DNA from 4 places in the Candidatus Symbiopectobacterium sp. NZEC127 genome. Region 4 is predicted to be linked to each of the others. Evidence: predicted binding sites of a transcription regulator. Region 4 holds the regulator's gene; each other region holds the start of a gene.
The links. The regulator PurR, encoded in region 4, represses purine synthesis genes. The targets are predictions, from matches to a motif close to CANGCAAACGTTTGCNTG.
Positions count from the first base shown of each region.

Region 1: a site for PurR is predicted at 1,121-1,138, ahead of J5069_RS02015 (amino acid aminotransferase). Genes of this name have one in related genera too.
Region 2: a site for PurR is predicted at 903-920, ahead of purT (formate-dependent phosphoribosylglycinamide formyltransferase). Genes of this name have one in related genera too.
Region 3: a site for PurR is predicted at 869-886, ahead of purE (5-(carboxyamino)imidazole ribonucleotide mutase). Genes of this name have one in related genera too.

Region 1 covers NZ_JAGFPG010000001.1:450,838-453,043, forward strand. The annotation lists gene J5069_RS02015 (amino acid aminotransferase) at 1-1,059, opposite strand, end outside; gene J5069_RS02020 (porin) at 1,290-2,206, opposite strand, start outside.
Region 2 covers NZ_JAGFPG010000001.1:515,821-518,026, reverse strand. The annotation lists gene J5069_RS02305 (S9 family peptidase) at 1-789, opposite strand, end outside; gene purT (formate-dependent phosphoribosylglycinamide formyltransferase) at 960-2,138, shown strand; gene J5069_RS02295 (bifunctional 4-hydroxy-2-oxoglutarate aldolase/2-dehydro-3-deoxy-phosphogluconate aldolase) at 2,198-2,206, opposite strand, start outside.
Region 3 covers NZ_JAGFPG010000001.1:2,058,391-2,060,596, reverse strand. The annotation lists gene purK (5-(carboxyamino)imidazole ribonucleotide synthase) at 1-255, opposite strand, end outside; gene purE (5-(carboxyamino)imidazole ribonucleotide mutase) at 252-761, opposite strand; gene J5069_RS09490 (UDP-2,3-diacylglucosamine diphosphatase) at 962-1,684, opposite strand; gene ppiB (peptidylprolyl isomerase B) at 1,695-2,189, opposite strand.
Region 4 covers NZ_JAGFPG010000001.1:1,263,393-1,265,598, forward strand. The annotation lists gene J5069_RS05680 (C40 family peptidase) at 1-153, shown strand, start outside; gene J5069_RS05685 (YnhF family membrane protein) at 233-322, opposite strand; gene purR (HTH-type transcriptional repressor PurR) at 717-1,742, shown strand; gene cfa (cyclopropane fatty acyl phospholipid synthase) at 2,174-2,206, shown strand, end outside.

The sequences.
Region 1 (2,206 bases), 810 kb from region 4:
CAGGCCGCTGAAGGAGAACATGCCATTCTGCTGAATGATAAAGGAGAAATCCTGCGTCGCCCCTTTTTCCTGCAAGGTATTGACGAACAGATGACGCATGCGTTGGATGCGCTCGCGCATCGCCGTCAGTTCCTGCTCCCACAGAGTACGCAACGCCTCGTTGCCGAGGATGGTCGCCACCACCGCCGCGCCGTGTGCCGGCGGGTTAGAATAGTTAGCACGGATGATGGATTTCATCTGGCTGAAGGCTTTATCCGCCACATCAGCATTGGCTGCGACCAGCGTGCAGGCACCGACACGTTCGTTATACAAGCCAAAGTTCTTCGAATAGGAACTGGATACCAACAGTTCCGGGTGGGATGCGGCAAAAATACGCAGCCCCTCTGCATCCTCTTCCAGCCCACGAGCAAAGCCCTGATAGGCAAAATCAAACAACGGCAGCCAGCCTTTTTGAACGGACAGATCAGCCAGCGTTTGCCACTGCTGCGCCGTAGGATCGATACCGGTCGGGTTATGGCAACAGCCGTGGAATAACACCACGTCACCCGCCTGAACCGCTTCGAGGCTTTTTACCATGCCGTCAAAGTCCAGCGCGTGGTTGGCGGCATCGTAGTAGTGATAATCGCACACTTCCAGCCCGGCAGCCTGGAACACGTTTTTATGGTTAGGCCAGCTTGGGTTGCTTACCCAAATGCGCTTGGCGGATGTCTGGCTGGCGATAAACTCTGCGGCGATACGCAGGCCACCGGTGCCGCCCGGCGTTTGTGCGCTACGTGCGCGTTTTTCACTGATAATCGCGCTTTGCTTGCCGAACAGCAGTTCCTGCGTGAGCAGGGCGAACTCGGGCAGGCCATCGATCCCGAGATAGTTTTTGGTGGCTTCATTTTCCAGCAAGAATTGTTCTGCTTTTTTTACGCTGGCCAGCACCGGTGTCTTTCCGGTTTCATCTTTGTATACGCCAATACCCAGATTGATTTTTTGTGGACGAGAGTCGACGCGAAACAGATCGGCCAGGCCAAGAATCGGGTCAGCGGCAGCGGCAGTAATATGTTCAAACATTGATGGCTATTCCATGACAGAGGTTAGGCAAGAACCTTCAGGTTACCGCTAGCCATAAGCTTTGCCAACCGTTTGCGATCAAAATGCAGGTGAATTAACAGGAAAAATTGTGGCAGGAGCGGTAGCCATAAATGGCGCTAATAGTCAGGTCGCAGAAAACAAAAAGACAGGGCGCAAGGCCCTGTCTTTTTCGCTATCAGACTGCGTAATGCAGTGGTGATAAGACGAAATTAGAACTGATAAGTTACACCAACAGCAACTTTGTCATCGTCATTCACGCCGTAAGCGTTAGTGTCTTTGATCAAGTTGATGTCGTATTCAGAGTATACGGAGAAGTTTTTGTTGAACGCGTAAGTTGCACCAACGCTCACGTATTTAGTGGTGTACGCATTACGGTTGTTGGTGTCATCTTTAGCTTTTGCAGAAACGTAACCCAGAGACGGAGTCAGACCGAAATCAAAGTTGTACTGAGCAACAGCTTCGAAGATTTTGGTTTTGTCAGCAAAATTGGTCAGCGGCGTAGCAGGGTCTCTTCTGCCGTCAACATAGCTTGCATTACGCAGTTCAGAGTAGATAGCTGCAACGTAGATGTTGTTAGCATCATATTTCAGACCAGTACCCCAAGCTTCGGCTTTTTTACCTTTACCGGTAGCAAACTGGTTTTGCTCATCAGTACGATTAATTGCAGCATAGTTAGCAACAATACCTACACCAACCGGAGATACGTACTCCAGAGAGGTACCCCAGCCATCACCATTCTGAGTGTCAGGGCTGCTATTGCTACGTTCGTTCAGTGTGTCGTGGTTGTTTTTGCCTTGATATTGCAGGCCAAAGTTCAGACCATCAACCAGACCGAAGAAATCTTTGTTGCGGTAGGTCAGAACGCCAGTAGAACGGCCAGTCAGGAAGTTGTCGGAGTTGGACTGATCGCCGCCCCACTCAGGCAGAACGTCGGTGTATGCCAGAGAATCGTAAGCGATACCCATGTTACGGCCGTAGTCAATAGTGCCGAAATCAGCAATTTTCAGACCAGCGAAAGCATAACGGGTTTTAACATCTTTACCTTTGTCATTACCGCCGTCTTCACTTTTGTTACCAGCGAATTCAGCTTCGTAACGGCCATAGCCAGTTACATCGCTAGTGATCT
Region 2 (2,206 bases), 750 kb from region 4:
AAACACCTGCGGCACGGCCTGACTGTCGTGCGCATCCAGCAAGCGAACTTCGGTAGTGGTGGTACTGCTCAGGAAGATAACGATATACGCTTCAGAGGTGGTTTCACCCAGACTGACGTAATAGGTATCATCCTGCTCTTCATAGATCAGACGATCCTGGCTGACATCATCACCGAGGCGATGCATATAGACCTGATAGGGAAGCAGCGTCTGCGGGTGCTTGCGCACGTAGTAAATCGCGGAGGCATCAGCATTCCACTGCATGTTTGCCGAGACATGCTCAATGACGTCCGGCAACCACTCCCCGCTCTCCAGGTTGCGAAAACGGATGTCGTACTGACGGCGAGAAATTTTATCCTCTGCCAACGCCAGCAGTCGGTTGTCCGGGCTGACGGACAGCACCCCCAGATGATAGAACTCGCTGTCTGCGGCACGTTCATTCTCATCCAGCAACAGTTGCCACTGTTCCGTTTCCGATGCAGGCTGGCGCACATAGAGCGCGTACTCTTTACCCGATTCGTAGCGCGTCTGATAGCGATAACCACGTTTAACATAAGGCACCGACGCATCCTGCGCCGGGATCCGCGCCACCATCTCCTGATAAAGCGTTTCTTTCACCGCATCGCAGGGTTGCATATGCGAGGCGCAATAGGCGTTTTCTGCTTGCAGATACGACAATACGGCCGGATCTTCCCGCGCATCGTCACGTAGCCAGTAGTAATTATCAATGCGGGTATCACCGTGGGTCGTGAGGGGGTACGGACGTTTTTCTGCCTGAGGTGCTTTCATTGCGTGCCATCCTGTTTTCTGGAAAGAAAATCGTGGCACGATTCTTAGAGAAAGCCAAGCGATGCTGTTTATATGCATGGCTTGTTGCCGCAGATATCCTCGCCGCGGATGCGTACGCAAACGTTTTCCTTTATACTGCGCGCCATGTCAATACAGATCAGGAAAGCATAATGTTAACGGTTGGAACAGCGCTACGCGCAGGCGCAACACGCGTGATGTTATTAGGTTGCGGAGAACTGGGTAAAGAAGTGGCGATAGAGTGCCAGCGGCTGGGCGTTGAGGTGATCGGTGTCGATCGCTATGCCAATGCTCCCGCTATGCATATCGCTCACCGCAGCCACGTCATTAACATGCTGGATGGCGCAGCGCTGCGTGCCGTTATCGAACTTGAGCGTCCTGATTACATTGTGCCGGAAATTGAAGCCATTGCCACCGACACGCTAGAGACGTTAGAGCAGGAAGGCCACCATGTAGTGCCCTGTGCCAAAGCCACGCGTCTGACCATGAACCGTGAAGGCATTCGTCGTCTGGCGGCAGAAACGTTGAGTTTGCCTACCTCCTCCTACCGTTTTGCGGCCAGCGAAGACGCGTTTCAACAGGCCGTTGCCGAAATCGGTTACCCCTGTATCGTCAAGCCGGTCATGAGTTCTTCAGGTAAAGGACAAAGTTTGATCCGTCGTGAAGAACAACGGGATCAGGCCTGGAAATACGCGCAAGAAGGTGGACGTGCGGGTGGCGGTAAGGTGATCGTGGAAGGCCTGGTCAACTTTGATTTCGAAATCACGTTATTAACGGTCAGCGCCAGCGACGGTATCCACTTCTGTGCGCCCATCGGCCACCGTCAGGAGGACGGCGACTACCGCGAATCATGGCAGCCGCAGCAAATGAGCGAACTGGCTCAGGCGCGTGCGCAGCAGATCGCCCGCGATGTGGTCAGTGCGCTGGGGGGTTATGGTCTGTTTGGCGTGGAGCTGTTTGTCTGCGGTGATGAGGTCATCTTCAGCGAAGTGTCACCGCGCCCGCATGATACCGGCATGGTCACGCTGATCTCGCAAGATCTTTCCGAATTTGCCCTGCACGTGCGCGCTTTCCTGGGTTTACCTGTCGGCGCGGTACGGCAATATGGCCCCGCCGCTTCTGCCGTTATTTTGCCTGAGTTGGTGAGCGATAACGTCAGCTACAGTGGATTAGAAAATGCCCTGCGTCCCGGTACGCAAATTCGCCTGTTTGCCAAGCCGGATATCGAAGGTAAACGCCGAATGGGTGTGGCACTGGCCGTGGCTGATAACATCGATGACGCAGTAGGGTTGGCCGTCTCGGTCGCAAGCGCCGTCAACGTGACCGGATAATCGCCTCCGGCCCCAAAAAAAAGCCACGCAATGCGTGGCTTTTTTGTCGTAACAGCGTTTTACGCTGT
Region 3 (2,206 bases), 790 kb from region 4:
CTGTTTCTGCGTTAGGCGATCGGCCAGGCGCGGAAAAATATCACGGTTAACAAAGGCTGCGTGCTCAGCCAATTCGCGCGTCAATGCGGTTTCCGGCCAGCGTTCAATCTCGGCGGTGATGACCGCGTGATGAAACGGCACGGATTCCGGTTCGGCATCCAGTCCCACCGGATAGACGGCAATCCCCAAGGGTTCACCGGCTTGACGTAACATTCGGCCCAGTTGGCCGTTTCCTAATACGCAAACGGGCTTCATGCCTCCTCCTGCGGATCGGGATGTGCCAGTACCTCATCGGTTTGCTGTTGACGCCAGGCGGCAAGGCGAACCGCCAGCTCGCCATCGTGCAGCGCCAGAATCTGTGCGGCGAGCAGGGCAGCATTGGCGGCACCGGCTTTGCCGATGGCCAGCGTGCCTACCGGGATGCCACGCGGCATTTGCACAATGGAGTACAGGCTATCAACGCCGCTTAATGCTGCACTCTGAACCGGCACACCCAGCACTGGCACCAGCGTTTTCGCTGCCAACATACCGGGCAAGTGCGCTGCTCCGCCTGCGCCCGCAATGATCACATCAAACCCGTTTTGTGCGGCTTGCTCTGCAAAACTAAACAGTTTGTCCGGCGTGCGGTGCGCTGAAACGACTTCGGTGTGAAAGGGAACAGCGAGTGTGGTGAGAATTTCCGCAGCAAACTGCATCGTAGCCCAGTCACTCTTTGAACCCATGACGATGGCAATTTTTGCCGGGGCAGCGTTGGATGACATGCCTGTAGTGCTCCTGTGATATGACGTATTGAGACGCATGGCTGCGTCGGCCAGAAAACGAATGACGCTCTGGCTGGAGGGCGCAGATCATACCATGAGCGTTCGGGAAGGAAAACGGTTGCGTAGGGACAAATCGCAGTATTATTGCCGTTAACGGCATCACAGGTTTGCTACAAAAGGCGGCGAAAAAGCGGAGAAAATCAGAAGGGAAAGGAAATCAAGGCGGTATCGTCAGCCGTGACTTTTATCATCCATCCTTGCTCATGCCAGGCACCCAGCACCGCGCGTTGCGCTTCGCCGCTTTGGGTTATGACGGTGTGTATGGCGGGTCGGTGGGTATGGCCATGAATCAGGGTGTTGACGTTATACGCCTGTAAACACGCCTGCACCGCCTGTTGATTGACATCCATGATCTGCTGCGACTTACTCTGGTTTGCCTGCTGACTGGCCGCACGCATTTTTGCCGCCACCTTGAGACGCAGGCGCAGGGGTAAACGCAGGAACAGCCACTGGATGACGGGATTGTGCACCCGACGGCGATATTTCTGATAGGCCGCGTCGTCAATGCACAGGGTATCGCCGTGCATGATCAGGACCCGGCGTCCATCGCACTCCACTACCTGCTCGGCGGGGAGCAGCGTCATGCCTGCCTGCGCGGCGAAATGCTTGCCCAGCAGGAAGTCACGGTTGCCGTGAATGAAGTAACAAGGGACACCGCGTTGATGCAACTGACGCAGCGCTTGCGCGACACTGGCATGCAGCGGCTGCGGATCGTCATCGCCAATCCAGGCATCGAACAGATCGCCCAGGATGTAGAGCGCGTCCGCCTGCGGGGCATCACGCTCCAGAAAACGCAGAAAACCGGCGGTGATCGCCGGTTCATGTACGTTAAGATGCAGGTCGGCAATAAACAGTGTTGCCATGCTGCTGCGATTACTCGCTGACAGTCACGTGGGTAATCACCACATCTTCTTTAGGAACGTCTTGATGCATGCCGCTGCGGCCGGTTGCCACGTCTTTGATCTTGTCAACCACGTCCATGCCGTCAGTCACTTCGGCAAACACGCAATAACCCCAGCCGTCTGCACGTTCTGAGCGGAAGTTGAGGAAATCGTTATCCACCAGGTTAATAAAGAACTGTGCGGTAGCGGAGTGCGGATCGTTGGTGCGTGCCATAGCCAGCGTGCCGCGGGTGTTTTTCACGCCGTTATTGGCTTCATTGGCGATAGGCGCTTCGGTGGCTTTTTGCTGCATACCCGGTGCGAAACCACCGCCCTGGATCATGAACCCATTGATCACACGGTGAAAGATGGTGTTGTCGTAAAAACCGTTACGGCAGTAGTTTTCGAAGTTTTCCACAGTAGCAGGCGCTTTGTCTGCAAACGTGTTAATGACGATGTCACCGAAGTTTGTATGTAATGTAATCATGATGAGTAAACCCTGAT
Region 4 (2,206 bases):
GCCGATCATGTCGGGGTTTATCTTGGCAATGGCAAGTTTATTCAGTCACCGCGTACCGGTGCCGATATCAAGATCAGTAAGTTGAGTGAGGACTACTGGCAGGAACACTACATTGGCGCACGTCGCGTGGTGACACCACAAACGATTCGCTAATCGCCCAATCGACGCGTTACGGATAAAATAATAAAGACCAGGTGATGCCTACGCAGCCTAGTCTTTATTTTAATCGCTGTCAGTTCAATACGGCAACAAAGCTAAATACCATGATCATGACTAACGCCCCAACCGTGGTCAGTAATGACATTTTCAAATCAGTATTCATTCTATCTCCTTGAAACACAGAAATGCGTGGAAATTGCCGCCGCATTGGATGCCACATTGCTTTTTGCACGCCAATCGCCGCAGCACAATGACGCCAAGAAGGTATTGTTACACAATTTATAGGGAAAATCTCCGATCCCGGCTGCACTAATTATATCAATTATCCCTTTCACTTTCGCGGCAAATCAGCCAGAATTCGCAGTTTACCGTGCGCTGCGTCGGTGTCCGAACACGTCATCTTCAATGGGATCAATGCATCCCCTTTAGGTACAAAGTACGTCGGCAGTCTCCTTCTGATATCCTGTTTATTCCATCAGAAAGAGAACATTACGCAAAAGCAAACGATTAACAAACTATATACTGCCGTAACAAGTAGGTTCAGGAGTCATTTTTAGATGGCAACGATCAAAGATGTGGCAAAGCGTGCTGGCGTTTCAACTACAACCGTCTCTCACGTCATCAACAAAACACGTTTCGTCGCCGAAGAGACCAAAACGGCCGTGCGGGAAGCCATCAAGGAATTACACTACTCCCCGAGCGCAGTAGCGCGGAGCTTAAAGGTCAACCACACCAAATCCATCGGACTGCTCGCCACCTCAAGCGAAGCACCCTACTTCGCAGAAATCATCGAAGCGGTTGAAAACAGTTGTTATGCCAAAGGCTACACCCTGATTCTGTGCAACTCGCACAATAACCTGGAAAAACAGCGAGCCTATCTTTCCATGCTGGCGCAAAAACGGGTCGATGGCCTGTTGGTGATGTGTGCGGAATATCCGCCCGAACTGTTGGGCATGTTGGCGGATTATCGCAGCATTCCCATGGTGGTGATGGATTGGGGTCAGGCACACAGCGATTTCACCGACACCATTATTGACAACGCTTTTGAAGGCGGATATCTGGCTGGCCGATACCTGATTGAGCGCGGCCACCGCGACATCGGTGCCATTCCCGGTATTCAGGAACGCAACACCGGCAGTGGGCGTTATCTGGGTTTTCTCAAAGCCTTGCACGAAGCGGATATCACGGTACGCGATGAGTGGGTTGTTCAGGGCGATTTTGAACCGGAATCCGGCTATAAAGCCATGCACCAGATTTTGGCGCAGAAACAGCGCCCGACCGCCATTTTCTGCGGCGGCGATATCATGGCGATGGGCGCTATCTGCGCGGCAGATGAGCTAGGGCTACGTGTACCGCAAGATATTTCCGTGATTGGCTACGATAATGTTCGCCATGCGCGTTATTTCACGCCGGCCTTGACCACCATCCACCAGCCCAAAGAGCGTTTGGGTCAATCTGCCTTTACCATGCTGCTCGATCGCATCACCAGCAAGCGCGAAGATGCACAGGTGATTGAGGTTCATCCGACCCTTATTGAGCGGCGTTCCGTGGGTGATGGTCCGTTCCGCGACTATCGCCGTTAATGTTTAAGACGATTTTCTTATAATATATTGATTTTTATATTCTTCATGGCTGCATCAATCAATTTCGACTTGTCCTCTGATTGAAGCAGTCATACACTGTTTTTCATTCGGACAATATCCCTACACTTATCCTTATTACAAAAAGCGCAGAATTGCGTATCAGGATACGTGCCCCTACGTGCTACCACGTACCGGCTTTGACTCTTCATTCCCTCTGGGTATCCAGAGAGTAGACGATGGATGTTATGCCTGCTGCCACTGTGCAACGGGCAAGCATAAACGGCTGCGCACGAATGCAACCGCTTACTCTTTGAACAACGGGTAACTTGCCCGTGATTCGAACACGCTGTGCGCAAACCGCAGCGTTAGGGTTGATGAAAGACTGTCTATGCTGTTCCTTGCGGCGCTGCCTGGCAAGGTTGGGAGAAGTTATGAGTTCATCATATGTAGAGGAACTGGCAGAA